DNA from 2 places in the Streptomyces sp. NBC_01176 genome. Region 2 is predicted to be linked to the other one. Evidence: predicted binding sites of a transcription regulator. Region 2 holds the regulator's gene; the other holds the start of a gene.
What was found. The regulator HspR, encoded in region 2, represses chaperone genes until heat shock. The targets are predictions, from matches to a motif close to TTGAGNNNNNNNNNCTCAA.
Positions count from the first base shown of each region.

Region 1 (7,772 bases), 1.1 Mb from region 2:
GCTGTTCACCCTCCTCCGGAAGGAGGGCGGGCAGGCCCTCGTCGACCGCGTACGGACGTTGGAGCGCGACGACGCGGAGAACCGTGTGCGTCTGCGCCGGAGCAAGACGCACGACGACGCGACCGTGGTGTTCGTGGAGTACTGAACGGGGCCCGCGCGCGGGCGACCCGCCGCGCGACGCGACGGACGGCGCCCGGGCGTCGGGGGCGCCGAACCGTCGAGGAGGGGCGGGGGCCCGGCGAAAGGGGCACGCGCGGGGGGCCGGCGTGCGTGGAGTCGTGCGGCCAGCCGCTGGACGGCGGGCGCCCGGGAGGGCGTGCCACCCGTAGGGGCCCCGAGTCCCCTACGAGGTGGCGGGCCGCGCTATGGGGTGGCGGGCTCCGCGACGGCGGGCCGTCCTCCAGGACGGGCGGGGAGCCCCTGGAGCAGCACGGCACCCACGAGACGCCCCGCGGCTGCGGCCCACGGGTGGCGGACGCGTCCCGGCGACCGGCGCCGGGCGCCCGGCGCCCGGCGCCCGAGACAGCATGCCGCCCGCGGGAGGCGGACCGCCCACGGGGAAGGCGGACCTCCCACGGAACAGAAGGGCACCCCCAGGACGGCCGCCCCGGAGCGGCGCGTACCCGCGACTCGGCGGACCCCGGTCGGGGCGGACCGTCCGCGAGGGCGGGACGGCGGGCAGGCCTCGTGGAGACGGGCGGCCCCGTGGGGAAGGAACCGCCCGCGGAGCAGTACGGCACCCACGGGGCACCGGTCCGCCCGCGGAGCGACCGTTACTTCTCCATGCCCTGGTTCAGCTGGTGCAGCAGCCGGGCGAGTTCGGCCACCTCGTGCGGGTCCCAGCCGGCCAGCTCGCGGACGTACCGCGCCCGTCTCGCTTCCCGGACGCGGCGGAAGCGGTCCCGGCCCCCCTCGGTGAGGTGGACGAGCCAGGCGCGGCCGTCGGCCGGGTCGGGCTCGCGGGCGACGAGGCCGAGCTCCTCCAGGGCGCGGAGCTGGCGGGACATCGTGGCCTTGCCGACCCCGATGTAGGCGGCCAGTTCCGTGGCGCGCTGGCGGCCGCACTCCTCCAGACGGAAGAGGAGTCCGTACGCCGAGGACTCCAGGTCCGGGTGCACCTCGCGGGCCATCTCACCGGAATTGGCCCGGGCGCGTCGCAGGAAAACGGTCAACTCCCGTTCCAGCGCCGGGAATTCCTGGTCCACACCATTTTCCGACGCCTCGGATTCGACACGACGTCCGTCGCCGTTTGCGCCCTCGTGCACGTCAGCACCCCTGACCCGGTTTCCCGATCCTGAAAGTTTCTGCCAAAAGTCGCCGTTGCCGCAGCTCCGCCAGTATTTCGCAGGCATAGACCAACGGCAGCCTCCGGGCCCCCTTCCCCGCGGCCTTCCCCGTGCCTAGCTTCTTCGACAGACAAATACTGGCATGCGCACGCCATCAACAGGTCGACGAGGACCTGGCCCCCACGGGCGTCGGGCGCGATGCCGTCAGTCCGTCAGTGTTCCCCCCACCGTGCACCACCGATCCCCTCGGAGGCACGACATGCCCGCGCACGGATCCGGAAGCCGCACCACGCCCCCACCGGGGCGCCCGCCCAGGGCCTGGACGCTGCTCGCAGCCCTCTCCGCGCTCTTCTTCCCCCTTCTCCTCGCCCCTCCGGCCCAGGCGTCCCCCGCGCTCCCCGCCACGCCTGTACGGAGCGTCGCCCCCTCCTCCCCCACCGCCACCGTCTCCGACCCCGCCCCCGCCCGCGGTTCCGCCTCTCTGGGCATGGGCGTCCTCGCGCACGACGGCCGGAGCGGCACGCCCAGCACGGGTGACGCCACCCAGACGGAGGGCGTGGACGTCAGTGGCCATCAGGGCAACGTCGCCTGGTCGACCCTGTGGAGCAGCGGGGTCAGGTGGGCCTACACCAAGGCGACCGAGGGGACGTACTACACCAATCCCTACTTCGCCCAGCAGTACAACGGCTCGTACGACGTCGGCATGATCCGGGGCGCCTATCACTTCGCGACCCCGGACACGACGACCGGCGCCACCCAGGCCAACTACTTCGTGGACCACGGCGGCGGCTGGTCCCGTGACGGCAGGACGCTGCCGGGCGTGCTCGACATCGAGTGGAACCCGTACGGCGCCGCCTGTTACGGCAAGACGCAGAGCGCGATGGTCAGCTGGATCAGTTCCTTCCTCGCCCAGTACAGGGCGCGCACGGGGCGGGACGCCGTGATCTACACGGCCACCAGCTGGTGGAGCGACTGCACCGGGAACTACGGCGGATTCGCCGCCGCCGAACCGCTGTGGATCGCCCGCTACGCCTCCGACCCCGGCACGCTCCCGGCCGGCTGGTCCCTCTACACGATGTGGCAGTACACGTCGTCGGGACCGACGGTCGGTGACCACGACAGGTTCAACGGCGCGCTCGACCGGTTGCAGGCGCTCGCCAACGGGTGAGCGCCAGGACAGGGGAAGGCCCGGGCTCCCTCACGGGCCCGGGCCTTCCCCGTCCGGACGTACCGGCGGCGTCCGTCACGCCGCCACCGACACCTCCGGGGTCGCACCGCTGGTCGCCGGGGTCAGCGCCAGCTCCAGCACCTGCCGGACGTCCGTGACGGCGTGGACGTCGAGCTTCTCCAGGACCTCGGCCGGGACGTCGTCCAGGTCGGGCTCGTTGCGCTTCGGGATCACGACCGTCGTCACCCCGGCCCGGTGGGCGGCCAGCAGCTTCTGCTTGACGCCGCCGATCGGCAGCACCCGGCCGGTCAGCGAGACCTCGCCGGTCATCGCCACGTCCGTACGGACCGGCCGTCCGCTGAGCAGCGAGGCGAGGGCGGTCGTCATGGTGACGCCCGCGCTCGGACCGTCCTTGGGAACGGCGCCCGCCGGGAAGTGGATGTGCACGCCCCGGTCCTTCAGGTCGCCGACCGGCAGTTCCAGCTCGGCTCCGTGCGACCGCAGGAAGCTCAGCGCGATCTGCGCCGACTCCTTCATCACGTCACCCAGCTGACCGGTCAGGGTCAGACCCGCCGCGCCCGTCTCCGGGTCGGCGAGCGACGCCTCCACGTAGAGGACGTCACCGCCCGCGCCCGTGACCGCCAGCCCGGTGGCGACACCGGGCACCGCGGTACGGCGCTCGGCCGGGTCCTGGGCCGACTCGGGCACGTGGTGCGGCCGTCCGAGGAGCCCGCGCAGATCGGCGTCGGTCACCGTGAACGGCAGTTCCCGCTCGCCGAGTTCGTGCTGTGCCGCGACCTTGCGGAGCAGCCGGGCGACGGCCCGCTCCAGGTTGCGGACGCCCGCTTCCCGGGTGTACTCCCCGGCGAGCTTGCGCAGCGCGCTCTCGTCGAGCGTGACCTCGTCCTTCGCCAGACCGGCCCGCTCCAGCTGCCGCTGCAGCAGGTGGTCACGGGCGATGACGACCTTCTCGTCCTCCGTGTACCCGTCGAGCCTGACCAGCTCCATACGGTCGAGCAGTGCCTCCGGGATGGCTTCGAGCACGTTGGCCGTCGCCAGGAACACCACGTCGCTGAGGTCGAGTTCGACCTCCAGGTAGTGGTCCCGGAAGGTGTGGTTCTGCGCGGGGTCGAGGACCTCGAGCAGGGCCGCGGCCGGGTCGCCCCGGAAGTCGGAACCCACCTTGTCGATCTCGTCCAGCAGGACCACCGGGTTCATGGACCCGGCCTCCTTGATGGCGCGGACGATACGGCCGGGCAGGGCGCCGACGTACGTACGCCGGTGGCCGCGGATCTCGGCCTCGTCCCGGACGCCGCCGAGGGCGACCCGGACGAACTTCCGGCCCATCGCGTGCGCGACGGACTCGCCGAGCGAGGTCTTTCCGACGCCGGGCGGTCCGACCAGCGCGAGCACGGCACCGCCGCGCCGCCCGCCGACCACGCCGAGCCCGCGCTCGGAACGCCGCTTGCGCACGGCGAGGTACTCGGTGATGCGTTCCTTCACGTCGTCGAGTCCGGCGTGCTCGGCGTCCAGGACGGCCTTGGCGCCCTGGATGTCGTACGCGCCGGTGTCGTCGGTCCGCTCGTTCCACGGCAGCTCCAGCACCGTGTCGAGCCAGGTCCGGATCCAGGAGCCCTCGGGCGACTGGTCACTGGACCGCTCCAGCTTGTCGACCTCCTTGAGCGCGGCCTCACGGACCTTCTCGGGGAGGTCGGCGGCCTCGACGCGGGTCCGGTAGTCGTCGGACTCCTCGCCCTCCTTGGCGTCGCCGTTCAGCTCGCGCAGCTCCTTGCGGACGGCCTCCAGCTGGCGCCGCAGCAGGAACTCGCGCTGCTGCTTGTCGACGCCCTCCTGGACGTCCTTGGCGATGGACTCGGCGACGTCCTGCTCGGCGAGGTGCTCACGCAGCTGCTCGGTGGCGAGCTTCAGCCGGGCCACCGGGTCGGCGGTCTCCAGCAGCGTGACCTTCTGCTCGGTGCTCAGGAACGGGGAGTAACCGGAGTTGTCGGCGAGCGCGGACACGTCGTCGATGGCCTGTACGCGGTCCACGACCTGCCAGGCCGCGCGCTTGCGCAGCCAGCTGGTGGCGAGGGCCTTGTACTCCTTGACCAGTTCGGTGACGTGGCCGGGCAGCGGATCGGGCACGGTCTCGTCGATCTGGGTGCCCTCGACCCACAGTGCGGCGCCGGGACCGGTCGTGCCGGCACCGATCTTCACGCGTCCACGGCCGCGGATCAGCGCGCCCGGGTCGCCGTCGGCCAACCGGCCGACCTGCTCGACGGTGCCGAGCACACCGGTGCTCGGGTACGCCCCGTCGATGCGTGGCACCAGCAGAACCCGCGGCTTGCCGGGCTCCGACCGCGCGGCGGCCTGGGCCGCCTCCACCGCGGCGCGCACATCGGCGTCGTTCAGGTCCAGCGGAACCACCATCCCGGGCAGCACGACCTCGTCGTCGAGCGGCAGCACGGGCAGGGTGAGCGATGTGGACGTCGAAGCCATGATCTTCCCTCCGGCAGTCAAGTTGAGCTACACCGACTCAATGCACGTGAGTCCCCGATTGTTCCCCGGGGCCTGTTCGCTCTGGGCGATCACTCGGCCACCCCTCGGGACGACGGGCATCCGCGCAGGTCAGCATTCGCCTTCGACGGGTCGACGGGTCCGCCGGGACTGCACCCGCCCGGGGTATACGGCAAGAACCACCTCGTGAGGCGCCCTGTTCCCGCGGAGAGGCATCCGTGGGGGCGGTCCCCGCGGCCATGGGCCAGGGCCGTCCGCGGGGGCCCGGGTCTTCCGCGGGCCTGCCCGTGGGGATACCGGCAAGCCCGCCCCACGGGGGCTCGTCCCCGGGGCCCGGGGAGGCCGACGACCCTAGGCGGCGACGGTGCCGGAGGTCTGGACCGGGCGGACGGCGGGGTCGCCCGCGCTTCGGCCTCCAGTGCGGCCTCCGCCTGCGCCCCCGCCGGCACCGGCCCGGTGCCGACGCCGTACCAGCGGCCAGGTCGAGACGCCGACCGCCAGCGACAGCAGATGCCCCCAGTCGGTCATCGGGTCCGTGAACGCGATCAGGTCGCCGATCAGCACCCCCGCGAAGCCGATCAGCACCGGCCAGCGCAGCCATGGCGTCAGCAGCCCGGCGAGGGCGCCGACGCTCGCGGCGACACCGAAGCTGATGCCGTAGTCGAGACGGTGCAGGGAACTGCCGGGGAGGTGCCCCGCCAGTACCGACAGACCGACGGGCACCTCGGTGGCCAGCGTGGCCACGACGTGACCGAGCAGGAAGACACCCGCCGCCCGCAGCCCGCCTATACGCCGTTCCAGCGCGGTCAGTACGAGCACGAACCCGGCCGCGTACATCGACGCGATGCCGCCCGCGATCCACAGCGCGCTGGCCAGCAGCACCAGCACCGGATGGCGGACGAGATGCGCCACGTCCGTACTGGAGCCCTGTTGCAGCGCGTGGACGAGAGAGGGGGCCGCGTGGTCGGCGGTCACCGAGACGGCGGCGAGAACGGCCGCGTATCCGAAGGTGAAGGGCGTGCCGGTGGGGGTGGGGAGCAGCCGCCAGGGCCGTGGCGCGCGCGTCCGGGCGAGGGCGCGGGTGCGGGCGAGCGGGCGGGAGGCGGTCGGGCGGGGCGCGGAGGTCTCCGTGACCGCGTCGCCGCGCTGTCGCGGCATGCCGTCCAGCACGGACGTGCCCGCTTGCGGATTCTCGGGCGTGACGTCGGACGGGGAGGCCGTGGCCGCCGCGGTCGTGCTCCGGTCCAAGGTGGAGGGCTCCTTCCGTCGCCACCCACCCTTGGGTGTCCCGCGCGTCACTGTCTATGACCGACGCCACCCGCGGGGGGATTCACAGCAACCCCACAGCCGGGAACGGCGTCCGCACAGCCGCGCGACCGCACGAGCGGCCGAGGCTGTCACCGTTGCGCCTCGCCGTATGCATGGCCGTATGCGTGGCCCCATGCATGTCCGCATGTATGAAAGACAGCCGATCGCCACCGGCCGTCGCCGGACGACGCCGCGAGGCGCGCGCCCGGGGCGTGGGACAGCCGGGCACCCGGGGCGTACGCGCGGACGGCACACCTGAGGATCGGTCACGCCGCGCAGCCGGGGATCTTCCCCTCCGCACCTCCGGGGGTACTGCCAGGATGGGAGCCATGACGGCTCCGTACGACACCCCCGTAGTCATCGACCGCAGGGAAGGCCCGTACGGCGAGGTCGTGTTGCGGCGCCACGGCGCACTGCTGCAGATCATCGCCAACGGGTGCTTCCTGATGGACACCTCGGACGGCCGCTCGGAGCGGCTGCTCGTCGACGCCGCGTACGACGCCCTCGACGGGCGCCCGGAGCCGGACGTGCTGATCGGCGGGCTCGGCGTCGGGTTCTCGCTCGCCCACGCGGTGGCGGACCGGCGCTGGGGGCGCATCACCGTCGTCGAGCGCGAGCGGGCCATCGTCGACTGGCACCGTGACGGTCCGCTGGCCCGGCTCTCCGCGCGGGCGTTCGCCGATCCGCGCACCGAGATCGTGGAGGCCGATCTGTCCGCTCACCTCCGTGAGACATCCGCCACGTACGACGCGCTCTGCCTGGACATCGACAACGGCCCCGACTGGACCGTCACGGAGGACAACCACAGCCTGTACGGACCGGCCGGACTCGCGGACTGCGCGCGGGTGTTGAGACCGGGCGGGGTGCTCGCCGTGTGGTCGGCCCAGCCCTCTCCCAAATTTGAAGGAAGCTTGCGGAATGCCGGATTCCGACGGGTGCGTACCGAAGAGATCCCGGTTGCCCGGGGCGTTCCGGACGTCGTCCACCTCGCGACAGGGCCTGGATAGCCGAGCGCAGCCGACTGCCCTTACGCTGCTCCCCTGGCGCGGATCATTCAAGCGTCAAGCGCAGTCATGGGATCACCCCACGGATTCCGGAAAGCACACATCAGGGGCGGGCGATGGAGCAGACCCACACATCCCACAACGGCACGGCGGCGACGCCGGGCGCTCAGCGCCGGGTGCTGGTGGTCGAGGACGACCCGACGATCGTCGACGCCATCGCGGCCCGCCTGCGAGCCGAGGGGTTCCTCGTGCAAACCGCGGGCGACGGACCGGCCGCCGTCGACACGGCGGAGGCCTGGCAGCCCGACCTGCTGATCCTCGACATCATGCTGCCCGGCTTCGACGGCCTGGAGGTCTGCCGGCGGGTCCAGGCCCAGCGTCCGGTACCGGTGCTGATGCTCACCGCGCGCGACGACGAGACCGACATGCTGGTCGGTCTCGGCGTGGGCGCCGACGACTACATGACGAAGCCGTTCTCGATGCGGGAGC
Region 1 is NZ_CP108600.1:3,675,969-3,683,740, forward strand. Features, by position in the region: gene OG199_RS15580 (hypothetical protein) at 1-145, shown strand, start outside; gene OG199_RS15585 (MarR family winged helix-turn-helix transcriptional regulator) at 774-1,265, opposite strand; gene OG199_RS15590 (lysozyme) at 1,546-2,454, shown strand; gene lon (endopeptidase La) at 2,530-4,953, opposite strand; gene OG199_RS15600 (rhomboid-like protein) at 5,323-6,219, opposite strand; gene OG199_RS15605 (spermidine synthase) at 6,609-7,286, shown strand; gene OG199_RS15610 (response regulator transcription factor) at 7,400-7,772, shown strand, end outside.
Region 1: a site for HspR is predicted at 4,976-4,994, ahead of lon (endopeptidase La). Genes of this name have one in related genera too.

Region 2 (7,772 bases):
GGTAGGCGGTTGCCATCTCGCGACGGAAGGAGCGGTCGTCGGGGGGCGTCGTCACGTCAACTCCCGGAGCCGTCATCCGCCGCCGGAGTCACAACCACGTCGTCCGCGGCTGGCGCCGGCCAGTGACTGTCCGCCAGTACGTTGTCCGTGGCCACCGCCGGCCAGTGACTGTCCGCAAGTACGTCGGCCTTCGTCTCGGAGAGGCCGCCCAGAGCTCCGAATGCCACCATGGCGGAGAAGGCGGCGACAAGCACCGAGCGAAGCATTTTGTTACGCATAGTCGGCTTCGTCCTCACTTGAAAGTCCCGTCTTCCCCCGTCGAATAAGACGATGGCTCATTCGGGCACGTCGTGGCCACATAATCGATGCATCATGTTCCTGCACGTTCAGGACCCTGGGGGGTGGAGTTTTGGCAACGAATCAGACTAATGCGACACATCCCCACGGTGTGACCCAGTTGTGCGAGGACGGAGGCCGTCTCTACGCGAACGCGCTGCGCACAGGACGAATCGCGCGCGAGGATGCGGAGCCCGCCCCCTGCTTGGTGGAACTGGCACTCCTCCACCCCGATCCCGATGACGCGAACTGGCTGCGTCCGGTGCCCCCTTCGGTGGCCCTGGCCCAACGACTCAACCCCATAGAGCGCGAGATCACCGAACGCAGGCGCCTCTCGATCGAGTTGAGTGACGCTTTTGAGCCGTTCATGGCTCTCAGCGTCCAAGGAGCGACGCTCACCCACTCCATCACGGTGCTGGAGGGCGGCGACCGTATCAACGCGGCGCTGAACCTGGCGACCGCCCAGTGCCAGCACGAGATGCTCACGATCCAGCCGAGCGACCGCGGCTCCGAGCGCAGCCTCCTCCAGGGACTGGAACGCGACCGGCCGCTGATCGAACGTGGTGTGAAGATCCGGACGCTCTATCAGCACACCGCCCGCTACAGTCCCGACAAACTGGCCTACGTGGCACAGCTGTCCGACGGCAAGGTCGAGTACCGCACCATCGACGAGCTGGTGGAGCGCCTCATCGTCTGCGACGAGAGCGTCGCCTTCATCCCCACCCGCGACGACCAGCAAGTCGCCCTGGAACTACGTCATCCGGGACTCGTCCGCTACCTGATCAAGGTCTTCGAGTTCATCTGGGGCCGCGCCGTCCCGCTCACCGCCGGCGCGCCCTACGAGACCGCCCCGGGCGGCATCACCAACATCCAGCACTCCATCGCCAAACTGCTGGTGGAGGGCCACGTCGACGAGGCCATCGCCCGCCGTCTCGGCATGAACGTCCGCACCTGCCGCGCCCACGTCGCCAAACTGGCCACCGCGCTCGGCAGCGGCAGCCGGGCACAACTCGGCTATCTCATCGCCCAGTCGGGGATTCTGGACCAGGAGCACTGAACGGCAGCAGCTCCGGGGAGCGCGGCGGCCCGTCGAGCCCCGCCTGCGCGATCCGGACGCCCAACTGCGTGCGGCTCGCCGCTCCCAGGGTCTCCGAGAGGCGCGCGATGTGCGCCCGGCACGTCCGCACACTGATCCCCAGCCGCTCCGCGACCACCGCGTCCTGGTGCCCCTCGGCGAGCAGCGCCGCGATCGAACGCTCGCGATGGGTGATGCCGTCGATACCGGTCTCCGGGAGCGGGGCGGCGAGCGGGATCGCCAGCCGCCACAGCCGCTCGAAGACCGTCACCAGGTAGTCGACCAGCGCCGGGTGCCGCAGCTCCAGCGCGATCGTGCGGTCGTCGTTGGCCGGGATGAACGCCACCTTGCGGTCGAAGAGGATGAGCCGCTCGACCACCTCGTCGAGCGTCCGGGCCTCCGCCGCGCCGCCCATCATCTCCATGTAGTTGTGCAGGCCCTGGCCGTGCCGTGCCACATGCGTGTACAGGTCCCGCATCCGCACGCCCCGCCGGCGCATCTCCAGCGCCCGGTGCAGGCCCTCCGACAACTCGTCCTCGCGGCGGATGCCGCCCGGCTGCACCGTCAGCACCTCGCTGGTGCACGCCTCGGTCGCCTCGTCCATCGCGGCCCGGATCCTGGGCAGTCCGTCCAGGACGCGGATCGCCACCCCCTCGGCCTGCGCGTGCAGGCGGCCGCCGAGCCCGGCGTACCACTCGAACGCCGCCACCGCGTCGCCCACCCGCGCCTGGCTCGCGCTGACCTCCTCGTACACACCCCGGATCAGCCGCGTCATGACCTCCTGCGGCGAGGTCGGCACCAGCCACCCCATGTCGTCGGGGTCCGGGTGCAGCAGCGCCAACTCGACCAGGCAGGGCACCGCCTCCGCGTCACCGCGCGGCACCCGCCCGCGCCGCACGGCCCGGGAGTACACCCGGTCCCCGGCGTCGCACAGTCGGTCAGCGCCGTGCGGATGCCTGTCCGCCCCGTGCCCGGCCATCTCCCACCCCTGGCTCCAACCTCCGGCTCCAGCAACCTCCGTGATGCGACGCTGCGCACCGTCCACGGCGGAGCACTTCCGCACTGCGGACCCCATGGCCCGCGTCTTCCGCAGCGCAACTATGCGCGGCCCCGACCGCCATCGCAACACGGGCGCGCCCCCCGCGCGCCCCCTCTCGCCCGCATACGTCCGGAAATTCCCCCACCTCCGCATCGCGCCCTGCAACAACATGACGGTGACACCGCTCCACCCCGCGCCGCCTCGGCCGACGCGATGGCCGGCCGAGTCCGCGACCACCGCGACGTGACCCCGCGTCAGGGCGCCCACGCGGGGGTGACCGGCGGCCCGCCGGAGGTGACGGCGGCGCTCACCAGGGAGGCGTGAGGAACGGCCTGGAGGGCCCGAGGGACGGTTACGGGGCTCGCCCTGGAGGTAACCGTGGCGACGAGTACGCGGGGCCCGCTCAGCCACGCCCGGGGCCGGATCGCCCCTCCGCTCACGGGATCCTCAACAGGCCTTCGCAGAGGGCGATTTCGGGGACGGTGACTTCAGGATCGGTGACGGGAACGGTGACTCCGGCGTGGATCAGCCCGTGCGGTGAGGACGGAGCGCCCCACCGGGCCTCGGCTCGCGAGGGACTCGCCTCAGACAGCCGTGGCCCAGCTCCTGAGCAGCGCCTCCCGGGCGGCCCGCCAGGGTGTGACGCCGTCGCCCTCGACGCTCCCCCACTCCAACAGCCGCGCCACGTCCGCCGTGCCCTCGACGAAGCGGTCCAACAGGTCCAGCGACAGTTCGTACTCGGACTGCACATAGCCCCCGACGGCCGCCGTGTACACCGTCAGTTCGACCTTCTCCTCGTCCGTGCGGACGTGGAGTTCGAACGCGGGCGGCGCCTCACCGCCGCCCGTGGCCACGTCGAGGACCGTGTCCATCACGCTGTTCACCAGCCACCGGGTACTGGAACGCACCTGCGCGTCGTGCACGGTGACCGCGCGCACGTCCCGCCACGCCCAGAAGCCCTTCTGGTCCGTGCCCACGGCCTCCAGGCCCTCGGGGGTGAGCCGCACCCCGCGCCCGTTCCCCGCGGGCTCGGCGCCCACGTACACGCTCTTCTCGGTGATCCAGAACAGGCCGATCATGGCCATGGGCGCCTCCAGTACGAACGCATCGAGCACGGTCTCCCGGTGAGACCCCGGCCGACCCGGAACGGTTCACCCGGGCCGTGAAAGACGGACGCGCGGGAGCCCCGGGCCGGGGCTCCCGCGCGCAGGTCGCGGGACAGGTACGGCTACTTGAGGCCGGCCGCCGCACAGGCCGACTTGTACTTGGCCGTGCAGATCTCGCTGAGGCTGTAGATGTTGTCCTGGAGCACCGTTTCCTTGATGTTGTCCTTGGTGAGGGCGACCACGGGCACGAGCTGGGCCGGGATCTTCTGGGCCGTGGGGCTGTCGACCTTGTCGCGGGTCAGCGCGTCGAACTCGATCCCGCGGCCCTGGACCTTCGCCACGGCCATCTCGGCGGCGGCCGTGGCCTCCTGCGGGTACGACTTGTAGACGCTCATGTACTGCTCGCCCAGCAGGATCCGCTGCACCGCGTCGAGTTCGGCGTCCTGGCCGGTGACCGGCGGCACCTTGTTGACACCCATCGTCTTCATGGCGTCGATGACCCCGCCCGCGAGGCCGTCGTTGGCGGAGTAGACACCGGCGACGTTGCTGAGGCCGATGGCCGAGATGGCCTTCTCCATGTTGGCCTTGGCCTGGGCCGGGTCCCAGTCCTTGGTGTCGTACTTCTGGGCGATCTCGACCTTGCCGTCGAGCACGGACATGGCGCCCGCCTTGAACTGCGCCGCGTTCGGGTCGGTGGGCGCGCCGTTCATCATCACGATCTGCTTCGTGGCGGTGTTGGTGCCCAGGGCCTTCAGGAGTTCCTTGCCCTGCACCTCGCCGACGAGCTCGTTGTCGAAGGAGATGTACGCGTCGATCGGGCCTTCGGCCAGACGGTCGTAGGCGATGACGGGGATGCCCGCGGCCTTGGCCTTGCGCACACCGCCGGCGATGGCCTTGGAGTCGACCGCGTCCACGAGGAGGACGTCGACCTTGTCGTCCACCAATTGCTGGAGCTGGGCGTTCTGCTTGCTCGCGCTCTGCTCGGCGTTGAGGTGGATGACCTCGCCCTTGCCGTTGGTCAGCTTCTTGACCTGCTCATTGATGATCGGGTAGTCGAACTTCTCGTAACGCGTGTTCGCCTTCTCGGGCAGAAGGAGACCCACCTTGATGTCGTCGCCCTTGGTCGGGCTCGCCTTGGAGTCGCTGCCGCCGATCCCGTCGACGACCCCGCAGCCGGCGAGTGAGACGGCGATCGCGGACGAGGCCAGGGCTATGGCCGTACGACGAAGCCGGGTGTTACGAGTGTTCACATCAGGTGCCTTCCGGGCGAGGTAGCTGCTTTGCGACCCAGGTGGCTGAAAGCCAACGCGGCGATCACCTCAGCGTCAAGGAGTAACCACTTAACGAGATGGCAACAGCAATCTGTGTTCTCCAAGTGAACACGATGGGAAGAGGCTGCACCTCCACTTCCACGTAAGCCCTGCGGAGTACTTCGTTCCCACACACCTCGTCAGGACCGGGGCAACCCACGCCTCCGACCTGGAGACTTGAAGATGGCCGAGTATCGCCGCAGCTCCGGACGCGCGAGCGAGACTCCGGTCCGACGCGACGGGGCGGCCCGCACCGGGGCCGAAGTGATCTGTGTCACTCGCCGACCGGTCCGTCGCGCGCATCGCACAACTCCGGCCGCAATGACCGATTATGTCTCGGCCGCCTACAAACGGCAGTTCACGTGAACGTCGTTTTCCTGGGCACACCGAAGAAAAACGGACTGCTGCGTCCATGGCGCCGACTTGGCCGGTTCGGCCCCCTCCCGGCCGCACCCGCGGGACCGGTCTCCGGCAGAACGTCACCGCCCGCCGAGACAGGCCGACGCCCTCGCCGTTCCCGACGGCGGACACCCCTTCGCTCCGGCCACGCCGCGCGGACCGGTTCCGCCGTCGCCGGGTCCGCCCGCGCCCGCGCGGGCAACTCGCCCGCCCGGCAGGCCTCTTCGCCCGATGCCCACGGCCCCGGCGGCCGGCGCACGCGAAGGGGCCGGGAGGTGATCCACCTCCCGGCCCCTTCGACGCTCGGGGAACTACTCCGCCGACCGCTTCGGCCGCCACACCACCAGCGCGCTCGTCTGCTGGACCTCCTGGTACGGGACCAGGTCCCGCCGGTAGGAGGCGTGGACGGCGGCCTCGCGCTGCTGCATGGCCGCCGCCGCGCCGTCCAGGGCCGACTCCAGCTCCACGACACGGGACTGAAGCGCGGCGACCTGGTTCTCCAGCTCGATGATGCGCTTGATGCCGGCCAGGTTGATGCCCTCGTCCTGCGACAACTGCTGGACCGTGCGCAGCAGTTCGATGTCGCGGGCCGAGTAGCGCCGACCGCGTCCGGGCGTGCGGTCCGGGGAGACCAGGCCGAGGCGGTCGTACTGACGCAAGGTCTGCGGGTGCAGGCCGGAGAGCTGGGCCGCCACCGAGATGACGTAGACCGGGGTCTCCTCGGTCAGTTCATAGGGGTTTCGACGACGGCCGTCCATCTGCTCATGCTCCCTTCGCGGCCTGGAACAGCTCCGCCCGCGGGTCCTCGTCCGCGGTTGCCTCGCGATACGCCTCCAGGGCGTCACGCGCCTTGCCCGACACGTCCGTGGGGACCGCGACCTCGACGGTGACGAGGAGGTCGCCGCGGGTGCCGTCCTTGCGGACCGCGCCCTTGCCGCGGGCCCGCATCGTACGGCCGTTGGGCGTGCCCGGGGGCAGTTTCAGGGTGACCGGGGGGCCGCCCAGGGTCGGTACCCGCACCTCGCCGCCGAGTGCCGCCTCCGCGAAGGTGACGGGCACGGTGACGGTGAGGTTGTCGCCCTTGCGGCCGAAGACCGGGTGGGCGTCCACATGGACCGTGACGTACAGGTCGCCGGCCGGGCCGCCCCGTTCGCCCGGAGCGCCCTTGCCGCGCAGGCGGATGCGCTGGCTGTCCGAGACCCCGGCGGGGATACGGACCTGCATCGTGCGCGAGGACTTGGCGCGGCCGCTGCCCTGGCAGATCTCGCAGGGGTGCTCCGCGATGAGCCCGCGGCCCTTGCAGTCGGGGCACGGGTCGGTGAGCGAGAAGCCGCCGCCCGAACCCCGCGCCACCTGTCCGGTGCCGACGCACGTCGGGCACACCCGGGGTGTGCCGTTCGCGTCGCCGGTGCCGGAGCAGGCCTTGCAGGGAGCCTGCGAGGTCATCCGCAGCGGGACCGTCGCGCCGTCCACCGCCTCGGTGAAGCTCAGCGTCACCTCGGTGTCGATGTCCTGACCGCGCCGGGGCTGGGTCCGGGTGCCGGTGCCCGCGCCGCCGCGGTTGAACAGGCCCCCGAAGACGTCACCGATGCCGCCGCCGAAGCCGCCGGCACCGCCGCCCGCGCCGCCCTGGGCGCCGCCTCCGAAGAGGTCGCCCAGGTCGAAGTTGAAGTTGCCGCCGCCCGCTCCGGGCCCCGGACGGAAGCCGCCGTTGCCGAAGAGGGCGCGTGCCTCGTCGTACTCCTTGCGCTTCTTGACGTCCCCGAGGATGTCGTTGGCCTCGGAGATCTCCTTGAAGCGCTCCTCGGCCTTGGCGTTGCCCTTGTTGGCGTCCGGGTGGAACTCGCGGGCGAGCTTCCGGTACGCCTTCTTGATCTCGGCCTCGGTGGCGTCCTTGGGGACGCCGAGGACCTTGTAGTAGTCCTTCTCGATGAAGTCCTTGGTGCTCATCCCCGACGTCCCTCCTTCCTCATCGTGTCAACGTCAGCCCTCGTCCGGGCCACCGCTCTCCTTGTCCTCGGCCGCCTCAGCCGTCGTGTCGTCGGACTTGACGGACTGCGCGCCCGGCTGGGGCTCGGCGACCGCCACCCGCGCGGGGCGGATGGTGCGCTCGCCGAAGCGATACCCGGGCTGCAGAATCGCCACGCACGTGGTCTCCGTGACGTCCGGCGCGTACGAGTGCATCAGGGCCTCGTGGATCATCGGGTCGAAGGGCTCGCCCTCCTTGCCGAACTGCTGAAGCCCCATCTTCGCCGCGACGGTCTCCAGCGACTCGGCCACCGACTTGAAACCGCCGACCAGTTCACCGTGTTCCCGCGCGCGGCCGATGTCGTCGAGGACGGGCAGGAGCTCGGTCAGAAGGTTCGCGATGGCGACCTCCTTGACCGCGATCCGGTCGCGCTCGACCCGGCGGCGGTAGTTCTGGTACTCGGCCTGGAGCCGCTGGAGGTCCGCGGTGCGCTCTCCGAGCGCCGTACGCACCTGGTCCAGCTGGGCCGTCAGACCGG
Region 2 is NZ_CP108600.1:4,771,491-4,779,262, forward strand. Features, by position in the region: gene OG199_RS20495 ((2Fe-2S)-binding protein) at 1-16, opposite strand, end outside; gene OG199_RS20500 (helix-turn-helix transcriptional regulator) at 410-1,393, shown strand; gene OG199_RS20505 (helix-turn-helix transcriptional regulator) at 1,356-2,390, opposite strand; gene OG199_RS20510 (hypothetical protein) at 3,035-3,565, opposite strand; gene OG199_RS20515 (sugar ABC transporter substrate-binding protein) at 3,679-4,806, opposite strand; gene OG199_RS20520 (heat shock protein transcriptional repressor HspR) at 5,577-6,023, opposite strand; gene dnaJ (molecular chaperone DnaJ) at 6,028-7,215, opposite strand; gene grpE (nucleotide exchange factor GrpE) at 7,249-7,772, opposite strand, start outside.